One region of the Pseudoalteromonas espejiana DSM 9414 genome, then DNA from elsewhere that is predicted to be linked to it. Evidence: predicted binding sites of a transcription regulator. Region 1 holds the regulator's gene; each other region holds the start of a gene.

Region 1 (5,590 bases):
GCTAAAGGGCTTGGTATGACCGCTATAGTTGATAACAAGCAACAACTAGCAGGGCTTTTTACTGATGGTGACTTACGCCGTATTTTAGAGCAACGTATAGATATACATACTACGGCTATAAGCGAAGTGATGACCAAGTCTTGCACTACAGCCACTGCCGACATGCTCGCAGCAGAAGCACTAAATATAATGGAAAATAAGCGGATTAATGGTTTAATCGTAGTTAATGAGCAAAACCAGCCTGTTGGCGCCTTAAATATGCAAGACCTATTAAAAGCAGGAGTATTATAAATGCAATTTGAAGATCTCTATCAACCGCTAAGCGATGATGCAAAAGCACGCGCCAAAAAAGTAAAACTACTCATATGCGATATTGATGGTGTATTTTCTGACGGCCGTATTTACTTAGGTAATCAAGGTGAAGAGTTAAAAGCATTTAATACAAAAGACGGCTTTGGCGTTAAATCCCTTATTAATAGCGGCTTTGAGGTTGCTGTAATTACCGGACGCCACTCAAAAATAGTGCAAACACGCATGAGCAGTTTAACAGTACAGCATATTTATCAGGGCCAAGAAGATAAACTCATTGCTTATCAAGAGCTCAAAAACACATTAAATTTAACCGACGAGCAAATAGCTTACATAGGCGACGATGGCCCAGACATGCCAGTAATGGAGCAAGTAGGTTTTGCCGTCGCGGTTAACGATGCCCACCCGCTTATTAAGCGCTTATCGCATTACACCACGCAAATGCCTGGCGGCTTTGGCGCAGTAAGAGAGCTGACCGACTTACTAATGCTCGAAAACGGTATTGCACTAACTACCCAAGGCACCAGTTCATGAATGCAGCACGCGTTATACTCAGCGCGCTATTCATCGGCTGTATGGTTTGGCTTTGGTACCCTTATTTTAGTCAAACAAATGTTGCTCCCGAACAAGAGCCGGAGATTATAGCTAAACCCGACTACACCGCCATAGAGCTAAAGCAAACCTCTTACGATGAGCAAGGTAAAATAAATCACAAAGTGACTGCAGCTAAAATGGAGCTGTACCAACAACTTGGGTTTACCTTTTTTGAAAAACCAATTTTTACCCTATATAACGAAAAACAAACGTGGCGTATAAATGCTGACGAAGCCACCTTATATGAAGACAAACAACTTATTTTAGAAGGCAATGTAGTTGCCAAAAATTTAGTTGATAACGCCATGATAGATAACATTAATGCCGACAACATCGAAGTCGACATTAAAGCGCTAACAATGCGCTCAGAGCAACCGGTGGTTGTAACTGGACCCAGCTTAAAAATTGTCGGTAAAGGCCTAGAAGCCGATTTAAAAACCGAAGTAATAAAACTAATTAACCATACGCGAACAATATATTATGACCAATAAACTTACTAAAATTTTAATAATTCCATCGTTAGTGCTGGCTTTTAGCGCCTCTTCAGCTGAACCTGAAACACCGCCACCTGCGAACCAAATTTCAATTAGTGCAGACCGCCAAGAAGGTCAACTAAAAGAAAATGTAGGTATTTTTGAAAAAAATGTAGAAATTGTACATGGTAGCCGCAAAATTACAGCCGACCGTCTTGAAGTGCATAAACGCGAAGACTTAGGTGATAACAAGCAATTACTAATTGCCACAGGCAGCCCTGCATACTTTGAAGAAAAACAAGACGATGGCACTATAATGAGCGCCAGTGCTAACGAAGTTCGCTACGATGTAGCTAAGCGTTTTTTAACCCTTGTAGGTGATGCAGAAGTTGCCCAAGCGGGTCAAAAAATTAATGCAAAAAGCATTACCTATGACATGGAACAACAGCTAATTAGCGCTGAAAAAGACGAAAACTCAACAGATCGCGTACACACTATTTTAGTACCTGTTGAAGCAAAACCAGAAGATAAAACAGGTAACGAAGGCCAACCATGAGTACCTTAAAAGCAGAATTACTAGCAAAAAGCTATAAAGGTCGCCAAGTTGTAAAAAACGTTGGGTTAGAAGTTCAAGCAGGTAGTATTGTTGGCTTACTAGGCCCTAATGGTGCAGGTAAAACCACCACGTTTTACATGATTGTAGGCCTAGTTCCTAGCGATAAAGGTAAAATTTCAATAGATGATAACGACATTACGTTATTACCTATGCACAGCCGTGCTCGCTTAGGTATTGGCTATTTACCACAAGAGTCATCAATTTTTAGAAAGTTAACAGTTTATCAAAACTTAATGGCGATTTTAGAAACGCGAAAAGAGCTTAATAAAGCCGCTAGAGAAGAAACGCTTAACAACCTACTTGATGAGTTTAGTATTCAGCACATTCGCGACAGCCAAGGTATGGCGCTTTCTGGTGGCGAACGTCGCCGCGTTGAAATTGCCCGCGCATTAGCCGCAAATCCTAAATTTATTTTATTGGATGAGCCTTTTGCTGGTGTTGATCCAATTTCAGTGTTAGATATAAAGAAAATAATTGAACATCTTAAAAATCGTGGGATTGGGGTACTAATTACCGATCACAACGTAAGAGAAACCCTTGATGTTTGTGAAAAAGCCTACATTGTTTCTCATGGGGAGCTAATTGCATCTGGCACTCCAGAACACGTATTAAACGACAAAACTGTGCGCGATGTTTACTTAGGCGAGCAATTTAGGCTGTAACAATCAAGCCACTCCTTTGAGCATCTGCTAATATTAATTATAACAACATAAAAGGATTGTTAGAGATACATGAGGCAATCATTACAGCTGCGCATGGGCCAGCAACTTACAATGACTCCACAATTGCAGCAAGCGATACGTTTGCTGCAGCTCAGTACATTGGATCTCCAGCAAGAAATACAAGAAGCACTTGATAGCAACCCGCTATTAGAAGTTGAAGAGCAAGATTACACGGAAGATTCGGCTGGAAAAAACGAGCAAAAAGCAGACACCGATGATGTAACCGTAAGCGCATCAACTGACGATTCAGCCAGCGAATACGAACAAGACAGCGGTGAAGCTTTAAATAAAGACACCGTTAGCGATGATATGGCAATGGATGTTACGTGGGATGAATACATGAGCGCCGCGCCTGCAGCTTCATCAGGCCCAATGCCAGAAGATGAGTCTATTTACCAAGGTGCTTCTACCGAAACGCTTCATGAGTATTTAATGTGGCAGCTTCAACTTACACCCTTTAGCCCTACCGACGAAGCAATTGCTATTGCCATTGTAGAAGCTGTAGATGACTCAGGTATTTTAACGTTAAGCTGCGAAGAAATTTTAGAAAGCTTTAACCAAGAGCACGATGATGACGTTGAAGTTGAACTTGATGAAATTGAAGCTGTTTTAAAGCGAATTCAATTATTTGACCCTGTAGGTATTGCAGCACGAAGCCTACAAGAGTGCTTATGTATACAGTTGAATCAATTTGATAAAGATACACCTTTAATAGAACAAACAAAAATGATCTTAACCGATCATATTGATCTATTAGCAGCTCGCGACTATCGTACATTAATGAAGAAAACAAAGCTCAAAGAAGATGAGCTTAAAGAGGTAATGACATTAATACACACTCTCAACCCAAAACCTGCTGATACCATAGTGAGGGAAGAGTCTGAGTATGTTATACCTGATGTATCGGTTAAAAAAATTAAAGGCCGCTGGGTGGTTGAGTTAAACCCAGATAGCATGCCAAAAATACGTGTAAATAGTCAGTATGCGGCTATGTCGCGTACCGTAAAATCTTCGGGTGATAGCCAATTTATTCGCTCTCACCTGCAAGAAGCTAAATGGTTTATTAAAAGCCTAGAGAGCAGAAACGATACGCTATTAAAAGTAACTAACTGTATTGTAAAACAGCAGCAGGCATTTTTTGAACATGGCCCTGAAGCCATGAAGCCTATGGTATTAAACGATGTTGCTGAAATGGTAGAAATGCACGAGTCGACAATTTCGCGTGTAACTACGCAAAAATATATGCATACACCACGTGGTATTTTTGAGCTTAAATACTTTTTCTCAAGCCATGTAAGCACCGAAAACGGTGGTGAGTGCTCATCTACAGCAATACGCGCCTTGATTAAAAAGCTAATTGCCGCGGAAAACTCAGCTAAACCATTGAGTGATAGCAAAATTGCGGATATATTGGCAGAGCAAGGAATTAAAGTAGCTAGACGCACAATAGCAAAATACCGTGAATCGCTAGCTATTCCACCGTCAAATCAGAGAAAGAGTTTGATATAAGACGTAAAAAACAAAGAGGAAATGCTTATGCAACTAAACCTAACTGGTCGTCACGTAGAAGTAACTGAATCACTTAAAGACTATGTAAATAATAAATTTGCAAAGCTGGAAAGGCACTCAGATCATATTAGCAATGTGCATGTCATTCTCGATGTAGAAAAACTCAACCAAAAAGCTGAAGCGACAATTCATGTAAGTGGCGCAGACTTATTTGCCTCTACAGAGCACCAAGATATGTATGCCGCAATAGACTCGTTGATTGATAAACTCGATCGCCAAGTTATTAAACATAAAGAGAAGCTCGCTAGACACTAATATTATGAAATTAAGTACATTAGTATGCCAGGACTGCAGCAAAGCTGCGGTCCTTTTTAGTAGTAAAAAAAGAATTTTAGAATTCATTAGCGAACTCGCTCATGAAAAATTACCTTATTTACCACAGCAAGATATTCTCAACGCATTAGCAAGCAGAGAAAAACTAGGTAGCACAGGTATTGGCCGAGGAATCGCGATTCCTCATGGCAGAATGGGTGGCGTAGAAGAGCCGCTTGCATTAGTACTTGTTAGCGATACACCTGTTAACTTTGATGCGATAGATAACTGCCCGGTTGATATTTTTGTGGCACTCATCGTACCAGATGGTGATAACCAGCAGCACCTAAAGACTCTAGCAACTATAGCTGATAAACTGAGCAACAAAGAATTTTGTAAACAGCTACGCAGTGCAAAAACCGATGCTGAGCTGTATAACGTTATTGTTGAACAATCGTAGTAAATACTAAGGGCGATAAATGGAGTTGATTATCATAAGCGGCCGTTCTGGTTCAGGAAAGTCGGTTGCTTTGCGCGTAGTTGAAGATTTGGGTTATTATTGCGTAGATAATATTCCGGTAAACTTACTGCCCTCTTTGGTACGCAGCGTATCAGATAACTACGACAAAATAGCGGTCAGTATTGATGTGCGTAATATCCCAAAACAACAAGACGAATTCAACGATATTCTTGAATACCTTCCTGACTTTGCAAAACCAACACTGTTTTACTTAGATAGTGACGATCAAACACTGATCAAACGCTTTTCTGAAACGCGCCGCTTACACCCTCTATCAATTGATTCGTTACCACTTGATTTAGCAATAAAAAAAGAAAAAGAACTGCTTGATGTGTTGGTCACACGCGCCGATTTTATGCTTGATACCACTGATTTAAGTGTGCACCAATTAGCCGAATCTATCCGTGAAAAAATACTGGGTAAAAAAGATAAACAACTTATTGTGACGTTTGAATCTTTTGGGTTTAAACATGGTATTCCAAAAGAAGCTGATTATGTATTTGATGCTCGCTTTTTGCCAAACCCGCACTGGGAG
Region 2 (5,590 bases), on a different replicon from region 1:
TTTCAGCAAGCAAGTGGCCAAAGCGCCCCATAATTGGCACAAGTACTTTATCGCCTGGGCGTAAAATAGAGCATAAAACGGCTTCTATTCCTGCGCGTGATGTACCGTCAACTAACATGGTCCATTCGTTTTGGGTTTTAAATATTTCGCGGTAGCGGGCCATGGTTTCGTTCATAAAACCGGTCATTACTGGGTCGTATTGGCCAATTAGCTGCGCCGACATAGCACGTAGTACGCGTGGATCTGCGTTAATTGGCCCAGGCCCCATTAGTAAACGCTGCGGCGGGTTTAAAGTTTGAATTTGCGTGTTGCTAAACATGTTTTAGGCTCCCAGAGTCTGAATAAGCATGCGAATACCCGTTATCATTAAGACAACGGCAAAAGCGCGTTTTAATTGTTTTTGATCCAGCTTGCTACCAATTTTTACGCCAATAGGCGCAAACAAAATAGTCAGCGGAATAATAAGGAAAAAGGCAGGGAGGTTAACTAACCCCCACGTACCTAGGGGAGCATCGGTTGGCGTTGTGCCAATACTTAATAAGGTAATTACGCCCGGTAGCGCAATCAATAAGCCAAATACGGCTGCAGTGCCTACGGCAACATGAGCACGTACGTTAAATGCGTTAAGCATGGGCACACCAATTGTACCGCCGCCTATGCCGATCATGACCGATAAGCCACCGACAATACTTGCCATAATGCCTTGGCCAAATTTACCCGGTAACTTACTTACAAGGGCAGGGGCGCCGGCTCTAAATAACATGTTAAGGCTAACTAAAATAGCAATACAAGCAAACATAAGTACCAGTGCATTACCGCGTATTGAGTGCGCTAAGTAGCTGCCTACAACGGCCATTACTAAAATAAACGGCGCCCAGTATTTAATTAAAGCAAGGTCAATGTTGCCCTTTGCATGGTGCGAGCGAATAGACGAAATAGAAGTAGGCACTATGGTGGCAAGCGATGTGGCGGTTGCTATCATCATGGCCGACTCAGGGCTTACGCCAAAACCTTGCAATAAAAAGTACAGCACAGGCACAATTACTATGCCGCCGCCTACACCAAATAGGCCTGCTAAAATACCCGCAAAAATGCCGGTTGCTATTAAGGCCACAATAATGGGCCATTGGTTTATTATTTCTGTCATTGTGTTCCTGCTGTAGTTACTGTTGCACGACCATCTGAACGAGGATCGGTTGCTGCTTCAAGGCTGGTAGGTGTATCTAAAATTGCACCCGCGTGGCCCATCATTTCATTGTTATTATCAACGCTTACCCAGTCGTGGTCACGTTGATTTAATTCATGTTTAATTTGTGAGGCTAGGGTTTGCTCTACTTTTAAATTAGTGCTGGTGTCGCCCCATGTACGGCCAAGTAACCAGCGCGGGTCGCTCACCGCTTGGTTAATCGATTTATTACGCCATGCGTAACCTGTAAATACTGCGGCTTGAGTTTGAGGTTGCCCCTCACCGCCCATGGTGCCGTAGGCAAGGCGCCTGCCATCGTCAAATTTTGCTAAAGCAGGATTAAGTGTATGAGCTGGTTTTTTATGTGCTTTAAGTACGTTGGTTTCATCAGTGTTTAAACTAAAGCTTAAACCGCGGTTATTCCACACAAAGCCACCTTCGCTCATGAGTATTCCGCTGCCAAATTCCCAGTAAACACTTTGAATAAAGCTCACGAGTTGGCCGTTTTTATCGCGTGCTGCCATCCAAACAGTGTCGCCTGGCTGGGCACTAAATGGCCATTGCTTGGCTTGGGCCATATCAATATTGTTTGCAAGCTCGCTTAAGCGCTCATCTGTTAGTGCGTTTTTGTAATCGTCGCTGAGAGCTTCTGGGTCGGCCCAAAGTGTAGGGCGGTGAGTAAAGCTTTGTTTGGTTGCCTCTACAATTAAGTGGGTCCAGTCGGCTTCGGTGTTAGCTTTGTGTTTTAGTTTATTAACCGCACCAATTATCTGTAGTGAATGCACCCCTTGTGTAGGAGCTGGTAAGTTATAGCAACTAATACCCGATAAATTAGCACTAAGTGGTGTTACTACATCTGCTTTTGTATTTGCAATGTCGGCTGGGGTAATAATACTGCCGGCTTTGGCTAAATCGCTGGCAAACGAGTCGGCAAGTTCACCTTCATAAAAAGCGTTTAAGCCGTGCTTTGCCAAATGCTCAAAGGTATTGGCAAGTTTTGGGTTTTTAAAGTGTTGCCCTGCTTGTAAAGGTTTACCGTTGGGGATGTATAGCGCTTTAAAGGCATCGTTAGTGTTGGTAACACTTGCCAGTTTTTCGCAGCCCGCTTGCAGGCTTTTTGTAACAGTAAAGCCTTCGCGGGCAAGCTTAATAGCAGGCGCTAAAATAGTACTTAGTGGCAGGGCTGCGTGCTCATCTACCTCAATTGCTTTTTGCCAGCCACGAAGCGTAGCCGCTTGAGTCAATGCGCTTAAACCGCCTCGCTCTGGTATGTGTTGCTCATTACTGTAGGCACTTATGTCGCTTGGTGCGCGCCCGCATGCATCAATTGCGGTGGGTGTGCTTTGGTTTGGGTTATCAATAAGCCAAAAACTGTCGCCGCCAATCGAGTTCATATGTGGGTAAACCACGCTAATAGCAGCTGCTGCCGCTACCATTGCTTCTGTGGCTGTACCGCCTTGTTTTAGTATGAAGGTGCCTGCCTCGGTCGCTGAAAAGTGCGGGGCAGTAAATGCAATGTTGTGTGTGCTCATGCAAGTGTGTCCTGTTTAAAGTGTGCAGCTAATTGTTGTACGCAGGCAAGTAGGCTTTTATCGTTGCCGTGGCTCATCATTAATGAAAACCCATATGGGTGGCCATTTTCTAAATTAGCCAATGGTAAGTGAACTTGCGCCGAGCGGCTCAAGCCCGCAATGGCAGATAAGGTTATAATTTGCATACGTAAAGCGCTTGTGTCGGCGCCTAATTTAGGTGCGGTTGTGGGTGTGGTTGGCAAAAATAAACAACTGTTTGTGTTTAGGTTTTTAGCTATTAGTGTTTGCCACTGGGTTTGTACGTGTAGTGCTTCTTGCTCTTCTTGGGCGGTTAGTGCCAATGCCATTTTAAAACGTGCCGCAATTGCCGGAGCAAACTGGGGAAGTTGCCCTGGCAATTGAAGCCAATCTTTATGCATTTTAGCTATTGCGCGCCCTTGCAGTATTCTAAAGCTATCAGCGAGTTCGCTTAATAAGTTGCTATTAGGCAGTTCAAGTTCTTTATGATGCTTAAAATAAGGTTTGGCTTTTTTTAGTAGTTGTTTAATAGGTGCTTGTAAAGCAGGGCTTACTAGCTCAAATAACGGCTCACAAATAACTAAGGTATCAACGTTATTAATAGTTTGGTTTGGTAACAGTACATTGCCTACATCGCTTAGTAATTCTGCACTTTGGGTAAGCCAGCCAATGGTATCAAAAGGGGGTGCTAGCGGAATTAGGCCGTCTTTTTCAATCACGTTATGGCTGGGTCTGATACCAAATAAGCCGCAGTAACTTGCGGGTATTCTAATAGAGCCGCCAGTATCGGTACCTAAGCCAATATCGGCTAAGTTAGCAGCAACGGCGGCAGCCGAACCCATACTCGAGCCGCCACTTGCATGACCGCTAAGTTTTGGGTTTTGTGCCGCCCCATAGTGAATGTTATTTCCCTCTAAGCTGTAAGCAAGCTCATCGGTGTGGGTAAAGCCTGTAAAGCTACAACCCTCTTTCATTAACTTATTTACCGCACTTGCTGTTTGCTGGGCAGGTTTTGATGCTTTAAACCAGCTAGGGTTACCTGCGCTGTTGCGCTCGCCTTTAACAGCAAATACATCTTTTACTGCAAGGCGCTTATTGTTAAGTGCGCCGTGGGTGTGTGTTTGCCATGTTTTAGGACCATGATCACAAAAAATACCGGCAAAATTATTATGTGTTTTGGTACTCATATCACCACTCGTTATAAAGTAAATCTGACCAACTGGTTATAGTCAGATTTAGGGTGATTAAAAAGACGAATTAATTATTATTATTTTTCAGCCCACTGCGTAACATCTTATTTTTATTTTACAGAGCCTGATCCGCTTTTTAATCGGTTAGCTTATTATATTGCCTAAAAGCTAAGCAAAAGCAATGCCAAACACAATAAAGTTGTCCGCTCGGTCAGGTTTTTGTGGGTTTGTATGGTGTTTATAAAAATTTAAGCAACTAAGAGGGCGTAATTTAGAGGTGAAAACACACCAAGTTGGTGCGTGTTTGCACCATCTTGGTTGTAAGTCGGGGGTTTACAATAGTGCGTTTGGGCTAATTATTAAGCCGTTTACATCGGCGTATAACCAATCATTTGGCTTAATTGTGGTGCTAAGCATAGTTACGGTTTGGTTTTTATCACCAAATCCACGTTTTAAAGTACTACGCGGAGTTGAGCCAAGCGCCATTACGGGTAAATCCATAGTGGCAAGTATTTCTATATCGCGGCAACAGCCGTTAATAACAACGCCTTCCCAGCCATTTTTTAATGCGCGCTCTGCCATTATATCGCCTATAAAAGCAAAGCGTTTACTGGCAAAGCCATCAATAACTAATATTTTGCCCTTGCCGTTTTCATGCAGTATGTCGGCGGCAAATGAATTGTCTTCTGGGCAGGTTACTGTAACTGCTTGGCCACTAAAGGTGGTTTTTTTACCAAAGTGGCGCAGGCCGCTGTCGGCTACTTGTACGCTCTGGCGGTGATCGTCAAATAAATCGGGGGTTGTAAAGTTATCCATGGGTTAAGCCTCACTTTGCTCGGGTATTTTTAAGCCAATACCTTTTAAAATAATGTGGGCAATTGACTGCGTAATGTGTGCCACATCGGTTTTATCGTATTCTAATTTGTTCATAACTAGCAGTACTTCCGCTTGAAAGTCGGCGTAGTATTGTGTGGTTGACCAAATGGTAAATAATAAATGGTAAGGGTCAACGTTATCCATTTTATCGGCGTCAATCCATGCTTGAAAAACATCAACCTTTTGCTTTACCCAAGGGCGTGTATTCGTTCTAAAATAGTTTTGAAGGTACGGTGCACCACGCAGTATTTCGCTGGCAAATAAACGCGATTGCAAAGGCTGATTAACGGCAAGTATTACTTTGCTTTTAATGTAGTTATAAAGCACATATGCGGGGTCGTCCTCAGGGGTGACGTTATCTAGCCCTAAGTTCCAATGCGCTATTATGCGGTCTATTACGGCTTCGTATAGGCCATCTTTACTTTTAAAGTAATATAAAATATTGGCTTTAGGCACGCTTGCCTCTTTGGCAACCATACTCATGCTAGCGCCATCGTAACCAAGCTGAGAAAACAATTGCTCTGCGGCATCGAGTATTAACTTTTGGTTTTTCTCTCGGGTGAGTTCTTTTTTATTTGGCTTTGTTTGTGTGGTCATTATGGCGTTGCTGAGTTTAAGGTGTTGATTGATTGTAACTTTACTGACCGAAAGGTCAATTACTAAAATTTGCTTTATTTTATATAAAAGTATTAGTAACAATTGTTTAAGTAATTAATTACTGGTAGCGTACCCCTAAATACAGGTAGTACTTTTAGGTAGTTAATGGACTTTTTTTCTAATCATAAATA
Region 3 (5,590 bases), 1.2 Mb from region 1:
TGGTAATAAGCTTGGTGCACAAGGCGCGTTTTTCTATAAATTAGTAGCCGCGCTTATTGAGCAAATGGGTCAAGCGTATCCTGAGCTTGCTAAGCAGCAAGAAATTATTGAAAAAGTACTGCGCATTGAAGAAGAGCAATTTGGTAAAACCCTTGAGCGTGGCTTAGCAATTTTAGAAGAAAGCCTAAGCGATCTTAAAGGCGATATTATCCCAGGTGATTTAGTATTTAAGCTATACGATACGTATGGTTTCCCTGCGGATTTAACTGCCGATGTTGCGCGTGAGCGACAAATGACCATTGATCACTCAGGCTTTGAAGAGTGCATGGCAGTACAGCGTAAAACAGCGCAAAAAGCGGGTAAATTTGGTGCCGATTACAACGAGCAATTAAAATCAGAAAAGCTTACTGAATTTAAAGGGTACGACAGCATTCATCACAGCGCTACGGTAGTCGAGGTTTTTGCAAGTGGTGAGTCGGTTTCTATTTTAGAAGACGGTCAGCAAGGTATTGTAATATTAAACCACACGCCATTTTACGCTGAATCGGGCGGTCAAACAGGTGATACCGGTACTATTACTGTTGCAGGTGGCGAGTTTAGTGTAACTAACACCACTAAGCTGGGTAATGCTTTTGCACACCACGGTACTGTACAAGGGCGCATTGCAGTTAATGATAAAGTTGATGCAACTATTGACGACGCACGCCGTGAGCGCATCAAGAAAAACCATACCGCAACTCATATTTTACACGAAGCGCTTCGCCAATTACTTGGTGAGCACGTAAGTCAAAAAGGCTCGCTGGTTGAGCCTGAACGTTTACGTTTTGACTTTTCGCACTTTGAAGCGGTAACTAAAGATGAGCTACGTGAAATTGAGCGTGTAGTTAATGATGAAATTCGTCGTAACTTTGCACTTAACACTGAACTTATGGCAATTGATGATGCTAAAGCTAAAGGTGCTATGGCACTGTTTGGCGAAAAGTACGATGACGAAGTACGTGTAGTAACGATTGGTGATTACTCAATTGAGCTTTGTGGTGGTACGCACGTTGAGCGCGCAGGCGATATTGGTTTATTCAAAATTGTATCTGAAAGTGGTATTGCTGCAGGTGTTCGCCGTATTGAAGCGGTAACCGGTGCAGATGCCGTAGCCTATGTGAGCGAGCAAGAAAAACAACTTAACGATGTAGCGGCGCTTGTAAAAGGTGATAGCGCATCGGTACTTGAAAAAGTAACTGCCTTGCTTGAAAAGTCTAAAGGCCTTGAAAAGCAAATTGCTCAGCTTAACGACAAGCTAGCAAGTGCAGCGGGTGCGTCTTTACTTGATTCTATTGTTGAAATTAACGGCGTTAAGCTATTAGTTGCAAACGTTGAAGGAACCGAGTCTAAAGCGCTTCGCGGTATGGTTGATGACCTTAAAAACAAGATTGGCTCAGGTGTTATTGCCCTTGGTGTTGCCAGTGGCGATAAGGTAAGCCTAATTGCAGGTGTAACTAAAGACTTAACAGGCAAAGTAAAAGCCGGTGAGCTTGTTAACCACATGGCTTCTCAAGTAGGTGGTAAAGGCGGCGGTCGCCCAGATATGGCACAAGCGGGTGGCTCACAACCTGAAAACTTAAACGCAGCGCTTGAAAGCGTAACTGCTTGGGTAACCGAGAAAGTTTAAGATTACGTGGCACTTATTGTCCAAAAGTATGGCGGCACTTCGGTTGGCTCAATTGAGCGAATAGAAGCGGTCGCCGACCTTGTTGTTAAAACTAGGCAACAAGGTCATCAAGTGGTTGTTGTGCTCTCGGCTATGTCGGGAGAAACCAACCGCTTAATTAACCTCGCCAAACAAATTGATACTCGCCCGAGTAATCGAGAACTAGACGTACTAATAAGCACCGGAGAGCAGGTTTCTGTATCGCTGCTTGCTATGGCTATTATAAAACGTGGCCACTCAGCTGTAAGTTTACTTGCCGACCAAGTAAATATTCAAACCGATAACATGTTTGGTAAAGCCCGCATTGAAGATGTAGCCGCAACGCGTTTAAAGCATGAGCTTGAGCATAACCGTATTGCTATTATTGCCGGTTTTCAGGGGCGCGACGTAGAGGGAAATATTACAACCCTTGGCCGTGGTGGCACCGATACCTCTGCGGTAGAAATTGCCGGCGCAATAAAAGCAGACGAATGCCAGATCTATACCGATGTTGATGGCGTATATACAACAGACCCGCGTGTAGAACCAACAGCGCAACGATTAAGCCATGTCACGTTTGCAGAAATGCTAGAGCTGGCAAGCTTGGGCGCCAAAGTATTGCATATTCGCTCTGTAGAGGCGGCTGGCAGGCATAAAATGCCGCTTAGGGTGCTTTCAAGCTTTAAGCCCGATGAAGGAACGCTAATTAGTTTTGAGGAGAGCGATATGCCAACCAAGGTTGTATCGGGAATAGCATTTAATCGTGACGAATGCTTGATAAAGGTACATGGCGTACCATACTGTGTTAATTCTCTTACAAAAATTTTGAAACTTTTTGCAGAAAATGGCATCGAAATAGATATGATTAGTCAAGTTAATCATAACTTTGAAAAAAAAGACTATGCTTTCACTGTGCACACAAATGACTATCTGCAAGCACGCGATTTACTTATTAAGCATAAGGTAAATTTGCAGGCTGAGGATATTTCTGCTGACACCACAATTGCAAAAGTGTCGGCTGTTGGCGTAGGGATGAAGTCTCACTCTGGTGTAGCGCATCAATTTTTTGATGCACTAGCTAAAGAAAGCATACATGTGATTTTAGTTTCGACGTCAGAAATCAAAGTATCGGTTTTAATTGATGAGAAGTATCTGGAATTAGCAGTACGTGCGTTACATAAAGAATTTTTAACAGAAAATGGATAGTTTGGGAGTTTTTACTTACTTTTCAATCGAATTTTCATTAATATGTTCAAGCGGAATCTTATAATTTATTGGAACATGGGAGCAAGAGAATGCTAATACTAACTCGTAGAGTAGGTGAAACCCTAATGATTGGTGACGAAGTAACAGTTACTGTTTTAGGTGTTAAAGGAAATCAAGTTCGAATTGGTGTTAATGCACCTAAAGACGTTTCAGTGCATCGTGAAGAAATTTACATGCGTATACAAGCTGAAAAGTCTAACCCTAATCCGGGCAATGCTTAATCAACACGTATACTTAGCTGAGTAATTTATTACTTAGCTATACCAAAAGCCACTCACTGAGTGGCTTTTTTGTTTATAAAATCGAGCATATCATCGGTTAATACGCTGCTAGATATGTATTGCATGCCGTGTTTATGATGAATTAAATAACCACGCGGAGTTTTGGTAATAGCTGTTATTTCAGACCAGGTAAGAGTATGGTTTTTATAATGGTTTGAAGAGCTTATAGCCTCGTCTGTAAATTCAAGTGTTACTTGCGAACCAGACGCACGACTAAACATTTGGCGTGTAACCCACCAAGGCCTGCGGTAATAAAACGCCACGCATTCTAAAACGCCAACCATAATTAAAAATGTGCCTAGGTAATGATCGTCCATCGCGTAAATACTAAATAAACCTAAGCACACTAATAACAATAGCAAAAAGTACTTTGGCTTTGCGCCTTTACTATAAGGCAGAGACTCATCAAAGCATTCGTAGTAGTAGGGTTTATCTAATTTATAGGTAGTGGTGAGTGACATAATAGCTAATAAATAAAAGTTTTAGCCATTTTAGCAAGCCAGCATTAAAATCTCATTAGTTTATCTGCATGGTGTATTACAGACACAAAAAAGCGGCTTATAAAAAGCCGCTTTTATTACGTTACCAAGCAGATTAACAGTTAGTTTCTTCTGCGTTAACGCCTTCTTTTACATTCTCACATGCATCTTCTACAGAGTTTTGCACGTCAGTTACTGCTTCATCAATACGCTCGCCTGCTTCTTCTGCGTGGTTGTCTTCACAACCCATCATGAAGAAACCTGCGAATACTGCGATAAGTGCTGCTTTTAAAGTTGTTGAGTTCATAATGTAATTCCTTGTAAATGTTGATTGTTTAGTGTTTTGAGTATTCTAACTACCTGGGCGATTTACCGCGCAGTGCACCTGAAACTAAAGAAATCACTAAAAGTACTAAAAAGATAAAAAATATAATTTTTGCTATACCAGCTGCGGCACCTGCGATGCCACCAAAACCTAACACTGCAGCGATTAAAGCAATAACTAAAAATGTAATTGTCCAGCGTAACATTGTCTTCTCCTTGGTTATCAAATTCGTTCGAGATTACTAATGCCAGTTATATGCCATTATTAATTGTTGTTAATAATCAATTGTTTATCTTATTTGGCAGGATTTGTTTAATTTACTCATTGGTAACTTTTACTTTTAACGATGTAACTTATTCACACTGTTGTAAATTTTGTGAAACGTAAATGGTTACTACGAATGCTAGCGAACTCACTCTTGGTAAGACCAATTTACATTGGTTTGATTTTTAACGTTAAAAGCGTTTATTACAGCTTTGTAGTTAGCGAGTTTTAATGGATTTTAATTTTTAATATATAACGATGGCCTATAACCGCTATTTTTAACATCTATAAAGCCACATGTTCGTGGTAATTATAGCTATGTTAACTGCTTTGGTTATATGTTAGTTTAATTTTAATTGGTTTTACCAATTTACAGGTGATGGACAAAGTATTAAGTTTTGTTATTATCTGGTGAATAATTATTTAAATAAATCGATTTTATATCGGTGTAGTGTAAGGGGGAGAAAAATGGATATAGCAGCAGTACTCACAACCGCAGGCAGTTTAATGCTTACGGGCATGGTGGGCGTGTTTGTGTTTCTTTCAATATTAATTGGTGCTGTAACACTTATGTCTAACTTAGTTGCTCGTTTTGCCGAGCCTGAAGTGGCAGCACCTGTTAAATCACCATCTTTTAAATCTCAAGGTGTGCCAAGTGAGCACATCGCTGCTATTAGTGCTGCCATTGCTCAGTACAAATCAAATAATAAATAAGGGGCACACACGTGGCTAAATTAAAATTAACAGAACTTGTTTTACGCGACGCGCACCAGTCGTTACTTGCTACACGCATGCGCTTAGACGATATGCTTCCTATTGCTAGCAAGCTTGATGATGCAGGTTACTGGTCTATTGAATCGTGGGGCGGCGCAACATTTGATTCGTGTATTCGTTATTTAGGTGAAGATCCGTGGGAGCGTATACGCGCACTTAAAAAGGCAATGCCTAATACTAAACAGCAAATGCTATTACGCGGTCAAAACTTGTTAGGTTACCGCCATTACGCTGATGACGTAGTAGAAAAGTTTGTAGAGCGAGCGCACAAAAATGGCGTTGATGTATTTCGTATTTTTGACGCGATGAACGATGTGCGTAACTTAGAAACTGCAATAAAAGCAGCTGTTAAAGTAGGCGCCCATGCACAAGGGACTATTTCGTACACTGTAAGCCCTGTACATACTCTTGATATGTGGCTAACGCTTGCAAAACAATTAGAAGATTTAGGTTGTCACTCTATTTGTATTAAAGACATGGCCGGTTTATTAAAACCATATGATGCCGAGCAGCTAAT
Region 4 (5,590 bases), 490 kb from region 1:
GCTTATATTAATGACCGATTTAACAGAAACCCGCCGTTTACAAAAGCGCGTTGCGCATATGCAACGTTTGAGTGCGCTTGGTAAAATGGTGGCATCGCTTGCTCATCAGGTACGTACACCGCTTTCTGCAGCTATGTTATATGCCGCAAATTTAGGCTCTAAAAAACTACCTGAAACATCGCGTGAAAACTTTCAAACTAAATTAATGTCGCGTTTAAAAGATTTAGAAACCCAAGTAAACGATATGCTGTTATTTGCTAAAAGTGGTGAGCAGCAAGTGGTTGAACAAGTGTCTATGCAGCAGCTTTTAAACGAGGTAAAGCTTGGCGCCGATGCAATGGTTGCATTAAATAATAGTGTGTTGAGCGTTGAATTACCTGAGCCAGATATTGAGATTACGGGTAATAAAACGGCTTTGGCCAGCGCTATTCAAAACCTTATTCATAACAGTATACAAATTATTGGTAGCCAAGCAGAAGTTACATTAAAAGCGCAACGAGATAATAACGAGCCCGATAGCGTTCGTATTAGCGTATGTGATAACGGCCCTGGGGTTGAAATAAGCCAAATAGAGAAAATTTTTGAACCGTTTTATACCACTAAAAGTCAAGGTACAGGGCTTGGACTTGCTGTTGTAAGTTCTGTGGCTAATGCGCATCAAGGACGTGTTGAAGTGGTTAATAATGCCAGTGGCGGGGCATGTTTTAGCTTGCTGCTGCCTATATGCACAACCTCAACGCAGGAGAAATCAGCATGAGCAATACAATACTAGTGGTTGAAGACGATGCCGGATTAAGAGAAGCACTAATAGACACATTAGAAATGTCAGGTATTGCATGTGTTGCCGCCGAAAGTGCTGAGCAAGCGATGGTGTTGTTAAAAAAATATGAATTTTCGTTAGTGGTCAGCGACGTACAAATGGGCGCTATGAGTGGCTTAGATTTACTCAGAAGTATTAAGCTTAACTACCCAGAGCTGCCGGTACTTATGATGACAGCCTATGCAACGATTGACGATGCGGTAGAGGCTATGCGCTTAGGTGCAATAGATTATATGGCAAAACCATTTGCCCCTGAAGTGCTACTAAATATGGTCAGCCGTTACCTACCAGAAAAGCCAAAAGAGACCGACGGCCCTATCGTTGCCGACCCAAGTAGCATTCAATTATTAGAGCTTGCAAGCAAAGTGGCACGCTCAGATGCAAGTGTTATGGTGTTAGGCCCTAGTGGCTCAGGTAAGGAAGTACTTGCGCGTTATATTCATGATAAATCAAGCCGCTGCGATGCTCCATTTGTTGCAATAAATTGTGCTGCAATACCAGAGAACATGCTTGAGGCAACCTTATTTGGCTATGAAAAAGGTGCTTTTACTGGAGCAATACAAGCATGCCCTGGTAAGTTTGAACAAGCACAAGGCGGCACTATTTTACTTGATGAAATAACCGAAATGGACTTAGGTCTTCAAGCTAAATTGTTACGCGTATTACAAGAGCGCGAAGTAGAGCGCTTAGGTGCGCGCAAAACAATTTCGCTTGATGTACGTGTTCTTGCCACCAGTAACCGTGACTTAAAAGAAGCCGTGGCTGAAAATCAATTTAGAGAAGATTTGTATTACCGCTTAAACGTGTTTCCGCTTATGTGGCGACCGCTGTGTGAGCGCCCTGGCGATATAATTGTATTAGCTAAGCATTTAATTGAGCGCCATTTAGCTAAGAGTAAAGAGCCTTTAGCAAAACTAGATGCCAGCGCCGAGCAAAAGCTGCTTAGCCATGCTTGGCCAGGTAATGTGCGTGAGCTTGATAATGTGATTCAACGTGCACTTATATTACGAACAGGCAATATAATTAGCGAGCACGCTATTTTTATTGAAAACCTAATGGATACACAGTGCTTGCCCAAGCCATTAGATGCACCTGCTGATCAAACTCAGTCGCAAAGCAGTGCTTATTATGATGATAAAATCACTCCAAGCGAGGCGTCGGCGCCGCTACCAAGTCCAGATACAGGTAGCTACAAAGACGAGTTAAAAGACAAAGAACATAAAATTATTTTAGAAACCTTGGCTCGCTGCCAAGGCAAGCGTAAAGATGTTGCACAAACACTTGGCATAAGCCCGCGTACGCTGCGTTATAAGTTAGCTCAAATGCGCGACTTAGGTATTTCACTTCCCGCTTAAACTTAGCTAGACCCACCTTAAATAACCCTAAACTAACTTTGCTTAGTTTAGGGTTGTCAAATCTCTGACTCATCTAAATTAAAGTTAACCTGTTGTAATAAAAGGTTTATTTATATGGCACAGTTTGTGCTTTATAACTACTAAGAACGTTAACTGTATTTGCCAGAGAAAATTATGAAAATTCAAAACAGTGCTTTATTCCAAGAAATGCAATCTATGGCTTTAGAAGCCGGCCAATCAAATCAGGTTAATAAGCTACCAACGCAAGCTCAACCTACTTCAAGTGCACAATTTGGTGATTTACTCAGTGATGCAATCAATACGGTGAGCGGCCTGCAGCAAGATGCGAAAGAAAAAGTAGTCGCGGTAGAAATGGGTGATAGAAGTGTATCGCTTGCTGAGGCCATGATTGCCTCACAAAAATCTTCAGTCGCGTTTGAGGCAACTGTTCAAGTTAGAAATAAACTTGTTGAGTCATACCAAGAAATTATGAACATGCCTGTTTAACTAGGTAGTGGAGAATTATTGTGGCGCAAACTAATCAATCAACAGATCTTGCTCTTGCTGGCGGCGGTATAGACCAAAGCAGTGACACCGAGCAACAAGAACAAAAGTCGGGCTATTTAAGCGCCTTAAACGGGGTTGATGTGCTTCGCCAAGTAACCCTTATTATTGCTTTAGCTATTTGTTTAGCAATTGCTATATTTGTGATTATTTGGGCACGCCAACCAGATATGCGCCCACTTGGTAAAATGCCTACCGAAGAGCTAATTCAAACACTTGATTTTTTAGATGCGCAAAAAATTGAATATGAGCTAGATGGTAATGTTATTTCGGTTGATGAAAGCGAATACCAAAATATAAAACTACTCATGGCCCGAGAAGGGTTAGAGCAAGGCCCTACATCTGGTACCGATATTATAATGCAAGATATGGGCTTTGGTGTGAGCCAACGCTTAGAGCGTGAGCGTTTAAAGCACGGCCGCGAGCAACAATTAGCACGCACCATTGAAGAGTTAAATAATGTCACTCGCGCCAAAGTATTATTAGCTATTCCTAAAGAAAACGTATTTGCACGCAGAGAGAAAAAACCATCAGCCACAGTGGTACTTACTCTTAAACGTGGGCGTTCGCTTGATGGCGAAGAAATAGATTCAGTAGTTGATATGGTTGCCTCTGCAGTACAAGGCTTAGAGCCTTCAAAGGTAACAGTAACAGATCAAAATGGCCGTTTACTTAATTCTGGCTCACAAGACTCATTAGCAGCACGCTCTCGTAAAGAGTACGATATAGAACGCAAGCGTGAGCAAGAATACCTAGAAAAAATAGACAGCATAATGATACCTGTAGTGGGCTTGGGTAACTACACAGCACAAGTTGATTTAAACATGGACTTTAGCTCGGTAGAAGAAACACAAAAACGCTACAACCCAGACCTACCAGCAGTTAGAAGTGAAACCACGTTTGAAGAAAACAATATAGGTGGCTTAGCGGTAGGTATTCCTGGTGCTTTAACTAACCAGCCGCCGGTTAACTCTACAATTCCAGAAGTCGCAGGACAAGGCGGAGCGGGTACGGCAACTACACCTAGTCGCGTGCACAAAGAAGCTACGCGTAACTTTGAACTCGATACTACGATTTCTCACAAGCGCCAACAAACCGGAGTTATTCGCAGAATTAGCGTATCGGTAGCTGTTGACTACGTACCTAAAGCAGGTGAAAACGGCGAAACAACCATGGCGCCACGCTCAGTTGAGGCACTGTCAAATATTCGTCGTTTATTACAAGGCGGTGTTGGGTTTGATATGCAACGAGGTGATGCACTTGAGGTTGTAACTGTTCCCTTCGTACGTGAAGCCGTGGACTTAGACATAGAAGTGCCGCTTTGGGAACAAGACTGGTTTATGAAAATCATTCGCTTAGTATTAGGTGCGCTGGTAATTATTGTTCTAATAATGGCGGTAGTTAAACCAATGCTCAAACGCTTAATCTACCCAGACGACACGCTTGAAGAGTACGACGAAGACGCACTAAGCTCAGGTGTTGATATTGGCGATAGTACGCTTGATATGCTAAATAAAGACTTTGATTCTGCTTCTGTTGGCTTCTCAAGCGATGGTACACTACAACTGCCAGACTTACATGGCGACGAAGACTTATTAAAAGCTGTTCGTGCCCTTGTAGCTAACGAACCAGAACTATCATCACAAGTAGTGAAAGCGTGGTTAACAGAAGATGACTGATCAAGAACAAAAACAACTCCCGCCAGCATTTGATGTTGATAAGCTAGACGGTGTAGATAAAGCAGCTATTCTTCTTCTGAGCCTTTCAGAAGAAGATGCCGCCCAAATACTTAAACATTTAGAGCCAAAGCAAGTGCAAAAAGTGGGTATGGCTATGGCCGCCTTAGATGACTTGTCTCAATCTAAAATAAGCGCTGTACACAATCTATTTATAGAGCAGATTCAAAGCTTTAGTACAATAGGTTTTCAATCTGAAGACTTTATTAAAAAAGCACTTACCGCAGCTCTTGGTGAAGATAAAGCAGCCAGCCTTATTGACCAAATTGTTATGGGATCTGGCGCTAAAGGTTTGGACTCGCTTAAATGGATGGACTCAAAGCAAGTTGCAAATATTATTCGTAATGAGCACCCGCAAATTCAAACCATTGTTTTATCGTACTTAGAGCCTGAGCAATCGGCAGAAATACTGGCGCAATTTCCTGAAAAAGTGCGTTTAGATTTAACAATGCGAATTGCCAACCTTGAAGAAGTTCAGCCTGCTGCACTGCAAGAACTTAACGAAATTATGGAAAAACAATTTGCCGGCCAAGCAGGCGCGCAAGCAGCTAAAATGGGTGGCTTAAAAGCTGCGGCAGATATTATGAACTACCTAGATACCAATGTAGAAGGGCAGTTAATGGACTCAATCCGTGAGCACGACGAAGAAATGTCACAACAAATTCAAGATCTTATGTTTGTATTTGAAAACCTCATGGATGTGGAAGACCGCGGTATTCAAGCTATATTACGTGAAGTGCAGCAAGATGTACTTATGAAAGCTATTAAAGGCACCGATGAAGCACTTAAAGACAAAATTTTGGGCAATATGTCTAAACGTGCCGCTGAAATGCTAGCTGATGATTTAGAGGCAATGGCGCCTGTACGTATTAGCGAAGTTGAAGCAGCGCAAAAAGAAATCCTCTCTACTGCTCGTAGGCTCTCTGACTCTGGTGAGATACAGCTCGGCGGCGGTGGCGGCGAGGAGTTCTTGTAAGCTATGTCTAAGTTAAAAGGACGCCCATTACATGCGGATGAAGCCGATGAGCTTTTAAAAAATTGGCCTATTCCTGATGTAGCACCCGATGAGCAAAGTTTTGGTAATCGCTCTACCGCGTTTGGTACTCCTCTTTCTG

Evidence for each region. Region 1 encodes sigma-54, which starts transcription at its own class of promoters, with help from an activator protein. Its sites were predicted from a motif close to GTTGGCACGNNNNTNGNNT; they were not measured.
Region 2: a site for sigma-54 is predicted at 4,097-4,115, ahead of PESP_RS18365 (amidase family protein). Genes of this name have one in related genera too.
Region 3: a site for sigma-54 is predicted at 4,280-4,298, ahead of PESP_RS03275 (DUF1328 domain-containing protein). Genes of this name have one in related genera too.
Region 4: a site for sigma-54 is predicted at 2,289-2,307, ahead of fliE (flagellar hook-basal body complex protein FliE). Genes of this name have one in related genera too.

Annotation. Positions count from the first base shown of each region.
Region 1 covers NZ_CP011028.1:3,212,300-3,217,889, forward strand. Annotated here, with positions in the region: gene PESP_RS14565 (KpsF/GutQ family sugar-phosphate isomerase) at 1-291, shown strand, start outside; gene kdsC (3-deoxy-manno-octulosonate-8-phosphatase KdsC) at 292-843, shown strand; gene lptC (LPS export ABC transporter periplasmic protein LptC) at 840-1,394, shown strand; gene lptA (lipopolysaccharide transport periplasmic protein LptA) at 1,384-1,932, shown strand; gene lptB (LPS export ABC transporter ATP-binding protein) at 1,929-2,654, shown strand; gene PESP_RS14590 (RNA polymerase factor sigma-54) at 2,724-4,223, shown strand; gene hpf (ribosome hibernation promoting factor) at 4,251-4,538, shown strand; gene PESP_RS14600 (PTS sugar transporter subunit IIA) at 4,543-4,995, shown strand; gene rapZ (RNase adapter RapZ) at 5,015-5,590, shown strand, end outside.
Region 2 covers NZ_CP011029.1:326,859-332,448, forward strand. Annotated here, with positions in the region: gene PESP_RS18350 (pyridoxal-phosphate-dependent aminotransferase family protein) at 1-319, opposite strand, end outside; gene PESP_RS18355 (sulfite exporter TauE/SafE family protein) at 323-1,147, opposite strand; gene PESP_RS18360 (gamma-glutamyltransferase family protein) at 1,144-2,718, opposite strand; gene PESP_RS18365 (amidase family protein) at 2,715-3,923, opposite strand; gene PESP_RS18370 (putative 4-hydroxy-4-methyl-2-oxoglutarate aldolase) at 4,260-4,742, opposite strand; gene PESP_RS18375 (TetR/AcrR family transcriptional regulator) at 4,746-5,399, opposite strand; gene yddG (aromatic amino acid DMT transporter YddG) at 5,565-5,590, shown strand, end outside.
Region 3 covers NZ_CP011028.1:716,977-722,566, forward strand. Annotated here, with positions in the region: gene alaS (alanine--tRNA ligase) at 1-1,666, shown strand, start outside; gene PESP_RS03255 (aspartate kinase) at 1,673-2,890, shown strand; gene csrA (carbon storage regulator CsrA) at 2,980-3,171, shown strand; gene PESP_RS03265 (YcxB family protein) at 3,225-3,692, opposite strand; gene PESP_RS03270 (hypothetical protein) at 3,826-4,017, opposite strand; gene PESP_RS03275 (DUF1328 domain-containing protein) at 4,067-4,240, opposite strand; gene PESP_RS03280 (OadG family protein) at 4,768-5,013, shown strand; gene oadA (sodium-extruding oxaloacetate decarboxylase subunit alpha) at 5,025-5,590, shown strand, end outside.
Region 4 covers NZ_CP011028.1:2,720,210-2,725,799, reverse strand. Annotated here, with positions in the region: gene PESP_RS12455 (sensor histidine kinase) at 1-757, shown strand, start outside; gene PESP_RS12450 (sigma-54-dependent transcriptional regulator) at 754-2,175, shown strand; gene fliE (flagellar hook-basal body complex protein FliE) at 2,350-2,682, shown strand; gene fliF (flagellar basal-body MS-ring/collar protein FliF) at 2,703-4,418, shown strand; gene fliG (flagellar motor switch protein FliG) at 4,411-5,451, shown strand; gene fliH (flagellar assembly protein FliH) at 5,455-5,590, shown strand, end outside.